DNA from 4 places in the Solibacillus sp. FSL H8-0523 genome. Region 1 is predicted to be linked to each of the others. Evidence: a T-box and tRNA genes for the amino acid it is inferred to sense, from the RefSeq annotation. Region 1 holds a T-box; the other regions hold tRNA genes.
The links. The T-box of region 1 lies ahead of NSQ62_RS14750 (valine--tRNA ligase). A T-box ahead of a tRNA ligase gene usually reads a tRNA of that ligase, here a tRNA-Val.

Region 2: it encodes a tRNA-Val, which carries the amino acid that the T-box ahead of NSQ62_RS14750 (valine--tRNA ligase) is inferred to sense. The anticodon was not compared.
Region 3: it encodes a tRNA-Val, which carries the amino acid that the T-box ahead of NSQ62_RS14750 (valine--tRNA ligase) is inferred to sense. The anticodon was not compared.
Region 4: it encodes a tRNA-Val, which carries the amino acid that the T-box ahead of NSQ62_RS14750 (valine--tRNA ligase) is inferred to sense. The anticodon was not compared.

Annotation. Positions count from the first base shown of each region.
Region 1 covers NZ_CP150291.1:2,944,008-2,948,799, reverse strand. Annotated here, with positions in the region: gene hemL (glutamate-1-semialdehyde 2,1-aminomutase) at 1-1,100, shown strand, start outside; gene NSQ62_RS14760 (alanine racemase) at 1,158-1,781, shown strand; gene NSQ62_RS14755 (hypothetical protein) at 1,846-2,037, opposite strand; T-box leader at 2,143-2,524, shown strand; gene NSQ62_RS14750 (valine--tRNA ligase) at 2,701-4,792, shown strand, end outside.
Region 2 covers NZ_CP150291.1:105,537-110,328, forward strand. Annotated here, with positions in the region: rRNA gene NSQ62_RS00495 (23S ribosomal RNA) at 1-2,151, shown strand, start outside; rRNA gene rrf (5S ribosomal RNA) at 2,268-2,383, shown strand; tRNA gene NSQ62_RS00505 (tRNA-Val) at 2,395-2,470, shown strand; tRNA gene NSQ62_RS00510 (tRNA-Thr) at 2,481-2,556, shown strand; tRNA gene NSQ62_RS00515 (tRNA-Lys) at 2,564-2,639, shown strand; tRNA gene NSQ62_RS00520 (tRNA-Leu) at 2,658-2,742, shown strand; tRNA gene NSQ62_RS00525 (tRNA-Gly) at 2,787-2,861, shown strand; tRNA gene NSQ62_RS00530 (tRNA-Leu) at 2,868-2,956, shown strand; tRNA gene NSQ62_RS00535 (tRNA-Arg) at 2,974-3,050, shown strand; tRNA gene NSQ62_RS00540 (tRNA-Pro) at 3,057-3,133, shown strand; tRNA gene NSQ62_RS00545 (tRNA-Ala) at 3,140-3,215, shown strand; rRNA gene NSQ62_RS00550 (16S ribosomal RNA) at 3,338-4,792, shown strand, end outside.
Region 3 covers NZ_CP150291.1:2,417,982-2,422,773, reverse strand. Annotated here, with positions in the region: rRNA gene NSQ62_RS12100 (23S ribosomal RNA) at 1-2,221, shown strand, start outside; rRNA gene rrf (5S ribosomal RNA) at 2,287-2,402, shown strand; tRNA gene NSQ62_RS12090 (tRNA-Val) at 2,414-2,489, shown strand; tRNA gene NSQ62_RS12085 (tRNA-Met) at 2,624-2,698, shown strand; tRNA gene NSQ62_RS12080 (tRNA-Asp) at 2,702-2,777, shown strand; tRNA gene NSQ62_RS12075 (tRNA-Phe) at 2,783-2,858, shown strand; tRNA gene NSQ62_RS12070 (tRNA-Gly) at 2,862-2,935, shown strand; tRNA gene NSQ62_RS12065 (tRNA-Ile) at 2,942-3,015, shown strand; tRNA gene NSQ62_RS12060 (tRNA-Asn) at 3,034-3,109, shown strand; tRNA gene NSQ62_RS12055 (tRNA-Glu) at 3,111-3,182, shown strand; gene NSQ62_RS12050 (DUF3997 domain-containing protein) at 3,423-3,863, opposite strand; gene NSQ62_RS12045 (MFS transporter) at 4,432-4,792, shown strand, end outside.
Region 4 covers NZ_CP150291.1:4,004,187-4,008,978, forward strand. Annotated here, with positions in the region: gene NSQ62_RS20135 (zf-HC2 domain-containing protein) at 49-660, opposite strand; gene sigW (RNA polymerase sigma factor SigW) at 674-1,237, opposite strand; gene rocF (arginase) at 1,378-2,283, opposite strand; tRNA gene NSQ62_RS20150 (tRNA-Lys) at 2,468-2,540, opposite strand; tRNA gene NSQ62_RS20155 (tRNA-Gln) at 2,557-2,631, opposite strand; tRNA gene NSQ62_RS20160 (tRNA-Tyr) at 2,645-2,728, opposite strand; tRNA gene NSQ62_RS20165 (tRNA-Val) at 2,758-2,833, opposite strand; tRNA gene NSQ62_RS20170 (tRNA-Glu) at 2,876-2,950, opposite strand; tRNA gene NSQ62_RS20175 (tRNA-Asn) at 3,086-3,161, opposite strand; gene NSQ62_RS20180 (FBP domain-containing protein) at 3,637-4,269, opposite strand; rRNA gene rrf (5S ribosomal RNA) at 4,506-4,621, opposite strand; rRNA gene NSQ62_RS20190 (23S ribosomal RNA) at 4,740-4,792, opposite strand, start outside.

The DNA.
Region 1 (4,792 bases):
CGCTTATTTTAGGTCACTCAGAGCCAAAAGTAGTACAAGCGATTCAAGAGCAAGCGGCAAAAGCAACTTCATTTGGTGCGCCGTCTCTTTCTGAAAATGAATTAGCCAAATTAGTAATGGACCGCGTACCTGGTATTGAAATGATCCGTTTCGTTTCTTCTGGTACAGAGGCAACAATGTCAGCTTTACGTTTAGCGCGCGGGTATACAGGTCGCGATAAAATTTTGAAATTCGAAGGTTCTTATCATGGACACGGCGATTCATTATTAATTAAAGCAGGTTCTGGTGTCGCTACACTAGGCTTACCAGATTCTCCAGGGGTTCCAGCAGATATCGCGAAAAACACGTTAACCGTTGCTTATAACGATTTAGAAGCAACGAAAATCGTATTCGAAAAATTTGGTTCAGAATTAGCGGCTGTTATTGTAGAGCCGGTAGCTGGGAACATGGGCGTTGTCCCACCAAAGCCAGAGTTTTTAACAGGCTTACGCGCGTTAACGGAACAATATGGTACAGTATTAATTTTCGACGAAGTAATGACGGGCTTCCGTGTAGACTACGGCTGTGCACAAGGTTATTACGGTGTAACACCGGACTTAACAACGCTAGGTAAAGTAATCGGTGGTGGTTTACCAGTTGGTGCATTTGCAGGTAAACGTGAAATTATGGAGCAAATCGCGCCAGCTGGTCCGATTTATCAAGCAGGTACACTGTCAGGAAACCCACTTGCAATGACGGCAGGCCGCGCGACATTAGAGCAATTAACACCGGCTTCTTATGAATATTTCCAAAAACTTGGTGATCAATTAGAAGAAGGTTTCCGCGCAGCTGCAACGAAATTCAATATTCCGCATACAGTCAACCGTGCAGGCTCGATGATTGGCTTCTTCTTCACAAATGAAGACGTAGTAGACTTCGAATCAGCGAAAACATCTGATTTAGTATTATTCGCTGAATACTTTAAATTAATGGCTGAGGAAGGTGTCTTCTTACCACCATCACAATTTGAAGGTTTGTTTATCTCAACTGCTCATACGGAAGAGCATATTGCAAAAACAGTAGCAGCCTTCCATAACGTATTTGAGAAGTTAGCACGCTAAAATGTTCATAAATTCCCTTTCTACGCATATCGTAAAGCGTAGGGAGGGGATTTTTTTATGCAAAATTGGCAAATGCAAGAAGTATTATGTTTCCCAGCTCATTTCGGTACCGTCCAACAGGGCTCTGTTATTAAGGTTGAACCGAATTGGCACAGTGAAAATAAAGAGGATTCCATCGTCATAAAAGGCGTATACGTGTTAAAGGGTAATATGCAATTTGATTTTAAGGAACGTGACGCATCTGCTCAAGAAGGCACGTTCATTGAGCATGTAGACATTGAAAAGGATGAGGCTTATTTTGAGTACGCTATGCCGTTTTCAATTGATTTACCGAATGACGATATAGAAAATGTCGCTGTAAACGTATTGAAATCCTCGGTTGAAATTAATGAAGCGGGGCAATGCGTATGTAGTTGGGATGTACGCTGTGATGTAGAGAAAAAAACGCTCGTTCAAGAAGTGGAACCGGTTCAAGAAGAGAAGAAATCAGAAGTAATCATCGAAGAGGTGCCGGTTACAGAGGCAATAAAGGAAGAATCACCAGCAAAAGAGCCACTAGAATATGTGAAAACACTCATCGAAGAAACGCCGCAGCTTTCAAGTGAAGAGGTTGATTTTTTAGAGCAGCTAGCAGAAGCATATAGTGTTGTACAAGTACACCTTAATACAGCGCGTAAATAATGAAAGGGCAATAAAGATGAAGTCGAATCTTTATTGCCTTTTTAACGTTTTATTAGAGAAAAGTTCAAATGAAATCTGTTAATAATAGATAACTAAATAAAATGAGGATAAACAACAAAATAATATCACCGGTTGTCGGGAGAAAAATTGTTCGGATTGCCTGGAAAATCGTTAACGGGAGAATACACTGCCGCATTAAAAAGCGAAATTTCCGAAGCCATGGGGGTAATAGGTAGGGATTATAATTTCTTCGCAACAAAAAAACTCCTTTTGTACAGTATATGTTCGGTCAAATGAACATGTGTAAACACAGCACTTGATATTTCATGTAAAACATCATAAAATAAAGACCAACTATATATTTGAAGCGTTGAATAGGAAGAGTATGTAATCCTGCGATGTACTAGAGAGGAAACGGTAGCTGAAAAGTTTCTACATAGCATTTACAGAAGGTAGCCTAGGAGCTGACTTAGTGAACCATGAGTAGCTAAGTTCCGGTTAAACACCGTTATCGAATGAAGTGCCGATTGGGCATAGGAACGCACGCATATGCGAGCGCTTATTTAAATGATTTGGATTTAAAGAAAGCGCTTGTCAGACGAGGAACGTAGCTGAGCGAAGACACGAGTTGAACATGTAGTTCACGAGTGGACGAGTGAAGCAAGTGACGACGTATGCGAGCGCTTTACTAAATCCAAACGGAATTAAAGGTGGTACCGCGACTTAACTCCCTCGTCCTTTTTTTAGACGACGGGAGTTTTTTGTGTTTTAGCGCATATTTACAAACGCGCTAAAACAAGCCTCTGGCAGATGTCACAGTTTTTTAAAGGAACTTTTCGAGTTACCTCGAAAAAACTGGAGGCAAATACGCCAAGGCGAATTTGATTTAAGTTGAATTCATTTTAAAGGAGAGAGACACATGACTGAATTAACAATGCCAACAAAGTATGATCCACAGTCAACAGAAGCCGGCCGCTATGAATGGTGGTTAAACGGTAAATTTTTTGAAGCAGACCCAACAAGCGATAAAGAGCCTTATTCTATCGTAATTCCACCACCAAACGTAACAGGTAAATTACACCTTGGTCACGCTTGGGATACAACATTACAAGATATGTTAATCCGTATGAAACGCATGCAAGGCTATGATGCATTATGGTTACCAGGTATGGACCATGCAGGGATTGCCACACAAGCAAAGGTAGAAGAAAAATTACGCAGTGAAGGCGTTTCTCGCTATGATTTAGGCCGTGAAAAATTCTTAGAAAAAACATGGGAATGGAAAGAAGAATACGCTTCTCACATTCGTGCACAATGGTCGAAATTAGGCTTAGCCTTAGACTACTCAAAAGAGCGCTTCACATTAGATGAAGGCTTAAACAAAGCTGTAAATGAAGTATTCGTAACATTATACGAAAAAGGCTTAATTTACCGTGGTGAGCGCATTATTAACTGGGATCCAGCTGCAAAAACAGCTCTTTCTGACATTGAAGTTATTCACAAAGAAGTAGAAGGCGCATTCTACCATATGGAATACCCACTTGCAGATGGTTCGGGCGTATTACGCGTAGCGACAACACGTCCAGAAACAATGCTGGGTGACTCTGGTGTAGCTGTACACCCTGAAGATGAGCGCTATGCACACTTAGTAGGTAAAACGGTTATTTTACCAATCGTAGGCCGCGAAATTCCAATCGTAGCAGATGACTATGTAGATAAAGACTTCGGTACAGGTGTTGTAAAAATGACACCAGCACATGACCCGAACGACTTTGAAGTAGGTAATCGCCATAACTTAGAGCGTATTTTAGTAATGAACGAAGATGGTTCAATGAATGATTTAGCTGGTAAATATGCTGGCATGGATCGTTTCGAATGCCGTAAACAAATTGTTGTGGATTTACAAGAAGCCGGCGTGCTTGTTGAAATCGAACCACACGTACACCAAGTAGGTCACTCTGAGCGTACGAACGCAGTAGTAGAGCCTTACTTGTCAAAACAATGGTTCGTAAAAATGGGACCACTTGCTGAACAAGCATTAGAAATGCAAAAAGATGAAGCGGAAAAAGTAAACTTCGTACCAAACCGTTTCGAAAACACATACAACCGCTGGATGGAAAACATTCATGACTGGTGTATTTCTCGTCAATTATGGTGGGGTCACCAAATTCCAGCTTGGTACCACAATGAAACTGGTGAATTATACGTAGGGAAAGATGCACCTGCAGATAAAGAAAACTGGACACAAGACGAAGACGTACTTGATACGTGGTTCTCTTCTGCATTATGGCCGTTTTCAACAATGGATTGGCCAAACGAGGAAGCAGAGCTATTCAAGCGTTATTATCCAACAAGTACACTTGTAACGGGTTATGACATCATCTTCTTCTGGGTAAGCCGTATGATTTTCCAAGGGAAAGAATTCACAGGCAAGCGTCCATTTGAAGACGTATTAATCCATGGTTTAGTACGTGATGCAGAAGGCCGTAAAATGTCGAAGTCATTAGGTAACGGTGTTGACCCAATGGAAGTAATCGCAGAGTATGGTGCCGATTCATTACGTTACTTCTTAGCGACAGGTTCTTCTCCAGGTCAAGACTTACGTTACTCAACAGAAAAAGTTGAATCGACTTGGAACTTTGTAAACAAAATTTGGAACGCATCTCGTTTCGCATTAATGAACATGGAAGGCTTAACATTCGAGCAAATCGATTTAACAGGCGACCTTTCTACTGCGGACAAATGGATTTTAACACGCTTAAACGAAACAATTGAGCGCGTAACAGCCTTATCTGATAAATACGAATTCGGTGAAGTTGGCCGTGAATTATACAACTTCATTTGGGATGATTTCTGTTCTTGGTACATCGAAATGGCGAAATTACCATTATACGGTGAAGACGAAGCAGCGAAATTAACAACGCGTTCAGTATTAGCATACGTATTAGATAACACAATGCGTTTATTACACCCATTAATGCCATTCGTAACAGAAGAAATTTGGCAGCATT
Region 2 (4,792 bases), 1.3 Mb from region 1:
CGAACCCACGCACGTTGAAAAGTGCGGGGATGAGGTGTGGGTAGCGGAGAAATTCCAATCGAACCTGGAGATAGCTGGTTCTCTCCGAAATAGCTTTAGGGCTAGCCTCGTGATTGAGAATACTGGAGGTAGAGCACTGTTTGGACTAGGGGGGCATCTCGCTTTACCGAATTCAGACAAACTCCGAATGCCAGATATTTATACACGGGAGTCAGACTGCGAGTGATAAGATCCGTAGTCAAGAGGGAAACAGCCCAGACCACCAGCTAAGGTCCCAAAGTAATCGTTAAGTGGAAAAGGATGTGGCGTTGCTTAGACAACCAGGATGTTGGCTTAGAAGCAGCCATCATTTAAAGAGTGCGTAATAGCTCACTGGTCGAGTGACGCTGCGCCGAAAATGTATCGGGGCTAAACGATTCACCGAAGCTGTGGATGCATCCAATAGGATGCGTGGTAGGAGAGCGTTCTAAGGGCGTTGAAGTCAGACCGGAAGGACTGGTGGAGCGCTTAGAAGTGAGAATGCCGGTATGAGTAGCGAAAGACGGGTGAGAATCCCGTCCACCGTATGACTAAGGTTTCCTGAGGAAGGCTCGTCCGCTCAGGGTTAGTCGGGACCTAAGCCGAGGCCGATAGGCGTAGGCGATGGACAACAGGTTGATATTCCTGTACCACCTCCTCACCGTTTGAGAAATGGGGGGACGCAGTAGGATAGGGTAAGCACGCCGTTGGTTGCGCGTGTTCAAGCAGTAAGGTGTGTATGTAGGCAAATCCGCATACTTTAACATTGAGCTGTGATGACGAGTCCGTATGGACGAAGTTCCTGATTTCACACTGCCAAGAAAAGCCTCTATCGAGGTGAGAGGTGCCCGTACCGCAAACCGACACAGGTAGTCGAGGAGAGAATCCTAAGGTGTGCGAGAGAACTCTCGTTAAGGAACTCGGCAAAATGACCCCGTAACTTCGGGAGAAGGGGTGCTCTGTTAGCGTGCAAGCGTGAGAGAGCCGCAGTGAATAGGCCCAGGCGACTGTTTAGCAAAAACACAGGTCTCTGCAAAACCGTAAGGTGACGTATAGGGGCTGACGCCTGCCCGGTGCTGGAAGGTTAAGAGGAGTGGTTAGCGCAAGCGAAGCTGCGAATTGAAGCCCCAGTAAACGGCGGCCGTAACTATAACGGTCCTAAGGTAGCGAAATTCCTTGTCGGGTAAGTTCCGACCCGCACGAAAGGCGTAACGATCTGGGCACTGTCTCAACGAGAGACTCGGTGAAATTATAGTACCTGTGAAGATGCAGGTTACCCGCGACAGGACGGAAAGACCCCGTGGAGCTTTACTGTAGCCTGATATTGAATTTTGGTACAACTTGTACAGGATAGGTAGGAGCCAGAGATCCCGGAGCGCCAGCTTCGGAGGAGGCGTCAGTGGGATACTACCCTGGTTGTATTGAACTTCTAACCCATGCCCCTTAGCGGGGTAGGAGACAGTGTCAGGCGGACAGTTTGACTGGGGCGGTCGCCTCCTAAAGAGTAACGGAGGCGCCCAAAGGTTCCCTCAGAATGGTTGGAAATCATTCGTAGAGTGTAAAGGCATAAGGGAGCTTGACTGCGAGACCTACAAGTCGAGCAGGGTCGAAAGACGGGCTTAGTGATCCGGTGGTTCCGCATGGAAGGGCCATCGCTCAACGGATAAAAGCTACCCCGGGGATAACAGGCTTATCTCCCCCAAGAGTCCACATCGACGGGGAGGTTTGGCACCTCGATGTCGGCTCATCGCATCCTGGGGCTGTAGTCGGTCCCAAGGGTTGGGCTGTTCGCCCATTAAAGCGGTACGCGAGCTGGGTTCAGAACGTCGTGAGACAGTTCGGTCCCTATCCGTCGTGGGCGTAGGAAATTTGAGAGGAGCTGTCCTTAGTACGAGAGGACCGGGATGGACACACCGCTGGTGTACCAGTTGTTCTGCCAAGAGCATCGCTGGGTAGCTATGTGTGGACGGGATAAGTGCTGAAAGCATCTAAGCATGAAGCCCCCCTCAAGATGAGATTTCCCATTACGCAAGTAAGTAAGACCCCTGAAAGACGATCAGGTAGATAGGTTCGAGGTGGAAGCGCAGTGATGTGTGGAGCTGACGAATACTAATCGGTCGAGGACTTAACCACAATTTATGAACATCAATGAAACGTTTATCCAGTTTTGAAAGAATAAAATTTATTAAAAACACTTGACTTTTAAGGATAGTGTAGTATAATAAATATTGTCTTTTACAATAAAATAGTCTAGTGATGATGGCAAAGAGGTCACACCCGTTCCCATACCGAACACGGAAGTTAAGCTCTTTAGCGCCGATGGTAGTTGGGGGTTTCCCCCTGTGAGAGTAGGACGTCGCTAGGCTGTATTACCCAGGAGGATTAGCTCAGCTGGGAGAGCACCTGCCTTACAAGCAGGGGGTCGGCGGTTCGAGCCCGTCATCCTCCACCATTTCTAAAATGCCGGTGTAGCTCAGTTGGTAGAGCAACTGACTTGTAATCAGTAGGTCGAGGGTTCGACTCCTTTCGCCGGCACCATTTTAGAGAGCCATTAGCTCAGTTGGTAGAGCATCTGACTTTTAATCAGAGGGTCGAAGGTTCGAGTCCTTCATGGCTCACCAGTTTTATATTTGTCTGCTGCGGGTGTGGCGGAATTGGCAGACGCACTAGACTTAGGATCTAGCGCCGCAAGGCGTGGGGGTTCGACTCCCTTCACCCGCACCATTTTAATTTCATATACTGTCAGATAAAAATAGCTTATGCATTTTGCGGAAGTAGTTCAGTGGTAGAACACCACCTTGCCAAGGTGGGGGTCGCGAGTTCGAACCTCGTCTTCCGCTCCAAAAAATGCCGGGGTGGCGGAACTGGCAGACGCACAGGACTTAAAATCCTGCGGTGAGTGATCACCGTGCCGGTTCGATTCCGGCCCTCGGCACCATTTTTAAATAAATAATTGCGCTCGTAGCTCAATTGGATAGAGCATCTGACTACGAATCAGAAGGTTGTAGGTTCAAGTCCTGTCGAGCGCACCAATTTTCCGGAATGTAGCTCAGCTTGGTAGAGCACTTGGTTTGGGACCAAGGGGTCGTAGGTTCGAATCCTGTCATTCCGACCATTTTATGGGGCCTTAGCTCAGCTGGGAGAGCGCCTGCCTTGCACGCAGGAGGTCAGCGGTTCGATCCCGCTAGGCTCCACCATGAACCTTGAAAACTGAACAAGCAACGTTAATGAAAAACAAGTTTCTTAAATGAAACAAACAATAGATTTCAACTTTAATTAGTTGGATCGCTAGCAAAGCAAATGAGCTTTCAAACTAACTATTATGGAGAGTTTGATCCTGGCTCAGGACGAACGCTGGCGGCGTGCCTAATACATGCAAGTCGAGCGAATGATTAGAGAAGCTTGCTTCTCTCTGATTTAGCGGCGGACGGGTGAGTAACACGTGGGTAACCTACCCTATAGACTGGGATAACTTCGGGAAACCGGAGCTAATACCGGATAATACTTCGAAACACATGTTTTGAAGTTGAAAGATGGTTTCGGCTATCACTATAGGATGGACCCGCGGCGCATTAGCTAGTTGGTGAGGTAACGGCTCACCAAGGCAACGATGCGTAGCCGACCTGAGAGGGTGATCGGCCACACTGGGACTGAGACACGGCCCAGACTCCTACGGGAGGCAGCAGTAGGGAATCTTCCACAATGGACGAAAGTCTGATGGAGCAACGCCGCGTGAGTGAAGAAGGATTTCGGTTCGTAAAACTCTGTTGCAAGGGAAGAACAAGTAGCGTAGTAACTGGCGCTACCTTGACGGTACCTTGTTAGAAAGCCACGGCTAACTACGTGCCAGCAGCCGCGGTAATACGTAGGTGGCAAGCGTTGTCCGGAATTATTGGGCGTAAAGCGCGCGCAGGTGGTTCCTTAAGTCTGATGTGAAAGCCCCCGGCTCAACCGGGGAGGGTCATTGGAAACTGGGGAACTTGAGTGCAGAAGAGGATAGTGGAATTCCAAGTGTAGCGGTGAAATGCGTAGAGATTTGGAGGAACACCAGTGGCGAAGGCGACTATCTGGTCTGTAACTGACACTGAGGCGCGAAAGCGTGGGGAGCAAACAGGATTAGATACCCTGGTAGTCCACGCCGTAAACGATGAGTGCTAAGTGTTGGGGGGTTTCCGCCCCTCAGTGCTGCAGCTAACGCATTAAGCACTCCGCCTGGGGAGTACGGTCGCAAGACTGAAACTCAAAGGAATTGACGGGGGCCCGCACAAGCGGTGGAGCATGTGGTTTAATTCGAAGCAACGCGAAGAACCTTACCAGGTCTTGACATCCCATTGACCACTGTAGAGATACAGTTTTCCCTTCGGGGACAACGGTGACAGGTGGTGCATGGTTGTCGTCAGCTCGTGTCGTGAGATGTTGGGTTAAGTCCCGCAACGAGCGCAACCCTTGTTCTTAGTTGCCATCATTTAGTTGGGCACTCTAAGGAGACTGCCGGTGATAAACCGGAGGAAGGTGGGGATGACGTCAAATCATCATGCCCCTTATGACCTGGGCTACACACGTGCTACAATGGACGATACAAACGGTTGCCAACCCGCGAGGGGGAGCTAATCCGATAAAATCGTTCTCAGTTCGGATTGTAGGCTGCAACTCGCCTACATGAAGCCGGAATCGCTAGTAATCGTGGATCAGCATGCCACGGTGAATACGTTCCCGGGCCTTGTACACACCGCCCGTCACACCACGAGAGTTTGTAACACCCGAAGTCGGTGAG
Region 3 (4,792 bases), 530 kb from region 1:
GGTCGTAGACCCGAAACCAGGTGATCTACCCATGTCCAGGGTGAAGGTGAGGTAACACTTACTGGAGGCCCGAACCCACGCACGTTGAAAAGTGCGGGGATGAGGTGTGGGTAGCGGAGAAATTCCAATCGAACCTGGAGATAGCTGGTTCTCTCCGAAATAGCTTTAGGGCTAGCCTCGTGATTGAGAATACTGGAGGTAGAGCACTGTTTGGACTAGGGGGGCATCTCGCTTTACCGAATTCAGACAAACTCCGAATGCCAGATATTTATACACGGGAGTCAGACTGCGAGTGATAAGATCCGTAGTCAAGAGGGAAACAGCCCAGACCACCAGCTAAGGTCCCAAAGTAATCGTTAAGTGGAAAAGGATGTGGCGTTGCTTAGACAACCAGGATGTTGGCTTAGAAGCAGCCATCATTTAAAGAGTGCGTAATAGCTCACTGGTCGAGTGACGCTGCGCCGAAAATGTATCGGGGCTAAACGATTCACCGAAGCTGTGGATGCATCCAATAGGATGCGTGGTAGGAGAGCGTTCTAAGGGCGTTGAAGTCAGACCGGAAGGACTGGTGGAGCGCTTAGAAGTGAGAATGCCGGTATGAGTAGCGAAAGACGGGTGAGAATCCCGTCCACCGTATGACTAAGGTTTCCTGAGGAAGGCTCGTCCGCTCAGGGTTAGTCGGGACCTAAGCCGAGGCCGATAGGCGTAGGCGATGGACAACAGGTTGATATTCCTGTACCACCTCCTCACCGTTTGAGAAATGGGGGGACGCAGTAGGATAGGGTAAGCACGCCGTTGGTTGCGCGTGTTCAAGCAGTAAGGTGTGTATGTAGGCAAATCCGCATACTTTAACATTGAGCTGTGATGACGAGTCCGTATGGACGAAGTTCCTGATTTCACACTGCCAAGAAAAGCCTCTATCGAGGTGAGAGGTGCCCGTACCGCAAACCGACACAGGTAGTCGAGGAGAGAATCCTAAGGTGTGCGAGAGAACTCTCGTTAAGGAACTCGGCAAAATGACCCCGTAACTTCGGGAGAAGGGGTGCTCTGTTAGCGTGCAAGCGTGAGAGAGCCGCAGTGAATAGGCCCAGGCGACTGTTTAGCAAAAACACAGGTCTCTGCAAAACCGTAAGGTGACGTATAGGGGCTGACGCCTGCCCGGTGCTGGAAGGTTAAGAGGAGTGGTTAGCGCAAGCGAAGCTGCGAATTGAAGCCCCAGTAAACGGCGGCCGTAACTATAACGGTCCTAAGGTAGCGAAATTCCTTGTCGGGTAAGTTCCGACCCGCACGAAAGGCGTAACGATCTGGGCACTGTCTCAACGAGAGACTCGGTGAAATTATAGTACCTGTGAAGATGCAGGTTACCCGCGACAGGACGGAAAGACCCCGTGGAGCTTTACTGTAGCCTGATATTGAATTTTGGTACAACTTGTACAGGATAGGTAGGAGCCAGAGATCCCGGAGCGCCAGCTTCGGAGGAGGCGTCAGTGGGATACTACCCTGGTTGTATTGAACTTCTAACCCATGCCCCTTAGCGGGGTAGGAGACAGTGTCAGGCGGACAGTTTGACTGGGGCGGTCGCCTCCTAAAGAGTAACGGAGGCGCCCAAAGGTTCCCTCAGAATGGTTGGAAATCATTCGTAGAGTGTAAAGGCATAAGGGAGCTTGACTGCGAGACCTACAAGTCGAGCAGGGTCGAAAGACGGGCTTAGTGATCCGGTGGTTCCGCATGGAAGGGCCATCGCTCAACGGATAAAAGCTACCCCGGGGATAACAGGCTTATCTCCCCCAAGAGTCCACATCGACGGGGAGGTTTGGCACCTCGATGTCGGCTCATCGCATCCTGGGGCTGTAGTCGGTCCCAAGGGTTGGGCTGTTCGCCCATTAAAGCGGTACGCGAGCTGGGTTCAGAACGTCGTGAGACAGTTCGGTCCCTATCCGTCGTGGGCGTAGGAAATTTGAGAGGAGCTGTCCTTAGTACGAGAGGACCGGGATGGACACACCGCTGGTGTACCAGTTGTTCTGCCAAGAGCATCGCTGGGTAGCTATGTGTGGACGGGATAAGTGCTGAAAGCATCTAAGCATGAAGCCCCCCTCAAGATGAGATTTCCCATTACGCAAGTAAGTAAGACCCCTGAAAGACGATCAGGTAGATAGGTTCGAGGTGGAAGCGCAGTGATGTGTGGAGCTGACGAATACTAATCGGTCGAGGACTTAACCACAATTTATGAACATCAATGAAACGTTTATCCAGTTTTGAAAGAATAAGTTCTTTTAATTTAATAAGTGAAGTGACGATGGCAAAGAGGCCACACCTGTTCCCATACCGAACACAGAAGTTAAGCTCTTTAGCGCCGATGGTAGTTGGGGGTTTCCCCCTGTGAGAGTAGGACGTCGCTTCGCTTTTTTTTTATGGAGGATTAGCTCAGTTGGGAGAGCACCTGCCTTACAAGCAGGGGGTCGGCGGTTCGAGCCCGTCATCCTCCACCATCTAATTTAAATAGTATTATCGCGGGGTGGAGCAAATCGCTAAACAAAGATAGCGATTAGCAGCAACTGAGGGACGAAGTTGATGGCAACTAAGTAGAACTCAGAACATGCGATAACAAACGTAATAATATTGTCGCGGGGTGGAGCAGTGGTAGCTCGTCGGGCTCATAACCCGAAGGTCACAGGTTCAAGTCCTGTCCCCGCAACCAAATGGTCCCGTGGTGTAGCGGTTAACATGCCTGCCTGTCACGCAGGAGATCGCCGGTTCGATCCCGGTCGGGACCGCCATTTGTGGGTTTGTAGCTCAGTTGGTAGAGCATTAGATTGAAGCTCTAAGTGTCGGCGGTTCGATTCCGTCCAAACCCACCATTTGCGGGTGTAGTTTAGTGGTAAAACCTCAGCCTTCCAAGCTGATGTTGTCGGTTCGATTCCGATCACCCGCTCCAGTTTTAGGGCCTATAGCTCAGCTGGTTAGAGCGCACGCCTGATAAGCGTGAGGTCGATGGTTCGAGTCCATTTAGGCCCATCATAGTATTAGTATTGTTCCGAAGTAGCTCAGTTGGTAGAGCATCCGGCTGTTAACCGGCAGGTCGCAGGTTCGAGTCCTGCCTTCGGAGCCATGGCCCGTTGGTCAAGTGGTTAAGACACCGCCCTTTCACGGCGGTAACACGGGTTCGAATCCCGTACGGGTCATTTCTAAGTATGTAACTTCTGTTACATACTTTTTTTACGTTTATACAGCAAAATAAGTAGATAAAAAATGAGTTCGATGCAAGTCGAGTTCATTTTTTAGTTTGAAGTAAATTATTTTTGGTTAATATTCATGGTCTTAACACTAGAAGTATAGAAACTCCTAAATTGTTCCGTCATATAAGGGGCAGTAATTCATCCTCTTTTGAAATTTATCTTAATCTTCTCGATAATATTAGTTAATTATGGTTCCCTTTTCAGCTTTTCGATTGGTGTAAATACGATGTTAATTCCTAATGGGTTCGTTTCATTCTCTAACTCTTTTAACGTAAGAGGGCCTTTTACTTCGTTCTTATCCATTTCGATTATCCAATAAGAATAATGATCATCAGTCGGATTTTTTGGAGGTTCTTCATATCCTCGTTCATCTGCCTTCAAACTCAATTGTTTTGCAATAATATATTGTTCATCCCACCAGACAGCCGTTACCTTTGCTGGTACATATAAATGATTGAATACCGAATCATCGCCATCATTTACCGCTTCATCTCCGTAAATTTGAATTTGATGAGCTGAAAGTCGATCAATGCGATACCCATTATCTAATGGAATTGTATAATCTGCTAATCCCGCACAGCTTGATAAAATAAAACAAGATACGATCAATAAAATTAAATGTTTCAAAGCGACCCCTCCATTTAAAGCTGAATATGCCTCCTACACCGTAAATACACGTATTTTCCTGGGCAGCTTTTCATCCGGATACCCTAGTGCATTCATATAATACATAGCTTCTTGCTGTTGATACACCTCTTGCTCATGACAATGCAAATCCGAAATGTAAGCTACTTTCACCCAAATCCCTCCTCGTAATCTGAAGTATTGAACGTATTGTCGCATATTTATTACTTAAGTAAAAGACAAGAAATCTCGAAGGCATTGGGAAAGGATGGATGTCAAAGTTAAATAGGGACGAGATAGGATAATGAAAACCTACGATGGACACAGTTTCTTATCATCAGCAGAAGCAATGAGACGTAAAATTCGTCATAAGCTTTAGATTCTTGATATCTAGTTATCATCGCAGTATAAAAGGAATCAGCGAACATCTTCTAGAAATAATAAAATATCCAAGATTCAGTAGGGGCATTAGGTAACGATGATTTTTTGTCGCAATTATCTATGAAGAGGAAAAAGTAATTTTATCACCATTTGCAGTTTGTTTTCTAAATTCGAAAGGAGCAAGCTCTCTTTGAATCAAAGCAAAATATTGTGGGGTATGTGTATAGTCCAGTTTTTAGCTATGCAAGTATGGTTTAATTTCTCGGCTGTTATGCCAGTAATTGAAGATGAGTGGGAACTAACGGCTTCTCAATCAGGAATAATTATTGCGTTTTTTCATGTAGGCTATGTTGTTGCAATTGCTTTTTATAGTATGTTGATTGATAAGTATAATCCAAAGTATTTTATGGTGCTAGGTGCATTTCTAGCGGGCGTTTCTGGGATAGTATTTGCAGCTGTTGTGGAAGGTTTTTGGATGACCTTGTTATTAAGAATGATTTCAGGTATTGGAGTGGCAGGGATTTATGTGCCAGGTTTGAGGATTTTAACGG
Region 4 (4,792 bases), 1.1 Mb from region 1:
CTTTGCTTCTTTTAATAGGACGTCATTTTTTTCTAAAAAGTTTCGTGATTATTCAAAAACGGCTTTTACATCTTGGAAGCCTGTTTTAATTTTATACCATAGCCATTCGAACATTTCATCAATTTCTTCTACTTGCCCTGTGACAACAGCAGTAGATGCCATGTAATTGCCGTTAATAACTGTAATATTACCGTCTACTTCTCCCTCAACGATAATATCGCCATTCTTTACGACAATATCACCTTTAACAACCTCTCCAGCTGGAACCATTACCGTTTGACCATCCACAACTAAGTTCGGCTGCTTTGTCACCGAGAATTGCTCCTCATTCGGGAAGCTACCTAACAACGCTGTACTCATAAATACACAAAATACAGCTGCCGCTACAAGCACCGGATGATGGCGGAACCACCTTTTAATGCCAACCGCGCTTTTACGCTTTGGTAAACGGCTCATTACTTGATCCTCTAAGCCAGGAGGGGCAGTAATATGCGCTGCACTCTTGATAAACGCAACCGTGTCACTTAATTCATGCATATGTTGTTGGCAATCCGAGCACGCTTGCAGGTGTTGCTTTAAGTTCTTTTCATGCTCACGGCTAATATCACCATCTAAATATTCGTGCATATAATCCACGAATTGTGATGCACACGTTTTCATGCGTATCATCCTCCTACAAATTATTTAACTGTTTTCGTAATGCTTCTCTGCCACGGTGGATACGGGTTTTTACCGTTCCTAGTGGCATATCTAATATTTCACTAATTTCCTGCAATGACAGCTCTTCAATATACTTTAAAACGATAACCGATCGATATTTATCTGGCAATCGACTAATTTCATATTGAATACGGTCTTGAAGCTCCATTTGCTCTACTGCTTCTTCAGGCAATTGCTCATCTGCCGCAATTTGCGAATACATATCTAACCCATCTGTACCAGCAACCTCTGCATCTAAGTAATAATCCGGCTTCTTTTTACGTATTCGGTCAATACAAAGATTCGTCGCGATTCGATAAAGCCACGTCGAAAATTTCCGTTTTTGATCATACGAATGAAGATTAATATAGGCACGTATAAATGCCTCTTGCGCGATATCCTCAGCTTCTTGTTGATTGCTGAGCATACGGTAACACACTTGATACAGCTTGTGCTGGTAGAGGTTAACAATATCGGCATATGCGTTTTGATCACCTTTAAGCACTTGCTTTATTCTTTTATTTACTAACGCATCCATTTGTCTTTCCTCTCCACCTTATTAGCTGTTCTATATATACGGACGGCACATATAAAGGTTTCATTTTTTTACGAAAAATTTATAATCGATTTCTTTATTATAGCAAATTTCGTTTCTTCCAATATATGTTTTCTCAATATTCATACTAAAGTTTCCCCAAATAACGAACCAACGAGCGCAACTGCAACATCTGCCGTTTTATTGTGTTCATCTAAAATCGGATTCACCTCAACAAATTCAGCAGAAGTTAACAGGCCTGATTCCTGAATCATCTCCATTGCCAAGTGACTTTCACGATATGTAATGCCTCCCGCAACTGGTGTTCCGACTCCTGGTGTGTAGAGCGGGTCTAGTGCATCTAAATCCAGCGATAAATGCAGCCCATCAATTTGTTTTTCTTTGAAGTAGGCAAGCGTTTGTTCCATTACATGCGTCATTCCTAATCGATCAATTTCGTGCATTGTATACACTTGAATACCACGTTCCTTTATTAACACACGCTCCCCTTCATCAATCGAACGCCCGCCAATAATAATAATGTTTTCCGCCTGTATTTTTGCTTCACTGTGTAAAATTGATGTTAAGCGCTCATGCCCCAAACCAATACTCGTCGCAAGCGGCATCCCGTGAATATTACCTGATGGCGTTGTTTCTGGTGTATTTAAATCAGCGTGTGCATCAAACCAAATAACGCCTAAGTTTTTATAATGTAACGATAAACCTGCCAGTGTCCCAATCGCAATACTATGATCCCCACCAAGCACAAGCGGTGTACGTTGATTTTCAACAACCAACTTCACCATATTGGCAAGCTCCGTATTCACCTGTATAACTTCTTCTAAATTTAAAAGACGCGTATCTTGTTGCTCTAATCTCTGTTGATCAGACGCTCGAATATTCCCTTCATCCACTACTTCATAGCCAAGTATTTGTAAACGTTCCTGTAATCCTGCATAGCGTATGGCACTCGGCCCCATATCCACACCTCGTCGTTGCTGCCCATAATCACAAGGTACTCCAATAATTGAAACGTTTCTATTCTTCATCTTTTCGCATCCCCTAACATGTTTGCATTTCGTTTACTCTACTCTTCTAAACTATGCTCATTAGTCTCTTTTCGAGCTCGTACATGCTTTTCCCTTTTTAGACGCAAAAAATCCCTTACTTAGAATTAAGTAAAGGATTGTAATTTTTATATTTAAGTACACTTCTAAATTGCAAAAATAAAAGTGAGCCATGAAGGACTCGAACCTTCGACCCTCTGATTAAAAGTCAGATGCTCTACCAACTGAGCTAATGGCTCATAAAAAATAAAAAAATGGCTGGGGAACCTGGATTCGAACCAGGGCATGACGGAATCAAAATCCGTTGCCTTACCGCTTGGCTATACCCCAAACATTTTATAGATGGTGGAGGGGGACGGATTCGAACCGCCGAACCCTAAGGAGCGGATTTACAGTCCGCCGCGTTTAGCCACTTCGCTACCCCTCCGACACAGTATAACAGCTTGTTAAAAAATATGGTGGAGGATGACGGGCTCGAACCGCCGACCCCCTGCTTGTAAGGCAGGTGCTCTCCCAGCTGAGCTAATCCTCCATACTAACAAGTGTTATGATTATTTTTTTATGAAGCCTTAAATGGTGACCCGTACGGGATTCGAACCCGTGTTACCGCCGTGAAAGGGCGGTGTCTTAACCACTTGACCAACGGGCCGTTACTTTATATAATGTTGCTCTCTTTAAGACAAGATTTATATTACCATCATTCTCTAAAGTATGCAACCCTTTTTTGAAAATTTTTTTAAAAGAATTTTTATTTTCATATTTTGCTAAAAAAACGCAAAAAAAATGGCTCCGAAGGCAGGACTCGAACCTGCGACCTGCCGGTTAACAGCCGGATGCTCTACCAACTGAGCTACTTCGGAACGCTACTAGTATGTACTGAGTTTATGTTGCTCTCTTTAGTACATTTCTTATTATAGCAACGTTTTTGATTAATACAAGCGTTTTTTCAAAATAATTTAGGGTGATTTTAAATTTATTTAAATTTTCTGAATAGGATAGAAATTTTGGTTATTTTCGACTAAATTTCCTACTAAAAAGTAGAACAAAAAGCAGGGTCGAAATAGCGTACAGTCGCTTGCTTATTGCCATTTTGCAAGGCTGAAGCATCTGCTTATGTTATTTGGTTATCCTTTTTGCCTTGCACGATTAAAATGGGCGCTGATACATTCGATAATTCCTGTTGTGGATCATATTGTAGCCACGACATCATGTAAGGCTGAACTGACGCTCTAAATAACGATTGAAGCTCTACTGAAACGTTTGAACCATTTTACCAGCTTTTAATTTTTCAAGTGCCGTTTTTAAAAGCCACCTCATTTAGAAGTGACTTCGATCTTACACTAAATTACGGGCAACAAACTCAGATAACTTTGTATAGTTACTTACATTCGCGTTACAAATCGTTGCATCTGCACAAATATAATTGCTATATGATGTATAGTTATCGCCATTTCCTTTTACAGTTGCCGTAAACAGGTGCAATGAGCTATCGTGATTACAAATCGCACAAATCCCTTTTATCGGCGTTGGTGCTTCATAAACACCACGTAGCGCTGTATATTCACCTTCTTTTTCTAAAACGATATACTGACGATTCGTACCCTTATCAAGCCAAGAAAAGTAGCTAATCTCCTGCCAATCAACCAGGTCTAACTTCGGTAATTTTAACTTTTTATCTTTTTTAAATAGTTTTTGCAACCCTTTATCACTAATTGCTTTAAACGGGATTGTATAGGCTTTTAAACCATGAATAAACAGCTCGGCGCCCATGCTATTCTCAATCATTTCTACTTCTTTTATAATCGCTTCATCAATTGTCGTTAGATTTTCACGGAGCTCACCAATTGCAAGCGCTCTAACTGTACTTACAACTTTTGAATCGCTTGAAGATGATTTTGCACGAAGAATCTTAGTTACTTGCTGCTCGATTAATCGCACATCGGCTACTGTTAGAAAGGGTGTTGTCATATTGTTTCCTCCATTAAAAACTAGATAAAATTATTTACTCCATATCGTAGAGCTTTCTATTTGCTACGTCAACTATGCTAGTATAATATTTTTCAGTCTTAATCATTTATTGACTTCTAAAAGGATCAAAAAAACCAGATGATTGGTTGAAAGACACAATCATCTGGATGTAATATTAACATTAAATTTTTACATAAAAAAAGCCACTACTGACTAAATCAGCAGCGACTTTTTGAGCCTAGCGACGTCCTACTCTCACAGGGGGAAACCCCCAACTACCATCGGCGCTAAAGAGCTTAACTTCTGTGTTCGGTATGGGAACAGGTGTGACCTCTTTGCCATCATCACTAGACTATTTTATTGGAAGACAAGATTTATTATACTACAATATTGATATAAATATCAAGTGTTTTTTAATAAATTTTTATTCTTTCAAAACTGGATAAACGTTTCATTGATGTTCATAAATTGTGGTTAAGTCCTCGACCGATTAGTATTCGTCAGCTCCACACATCACTGCGCT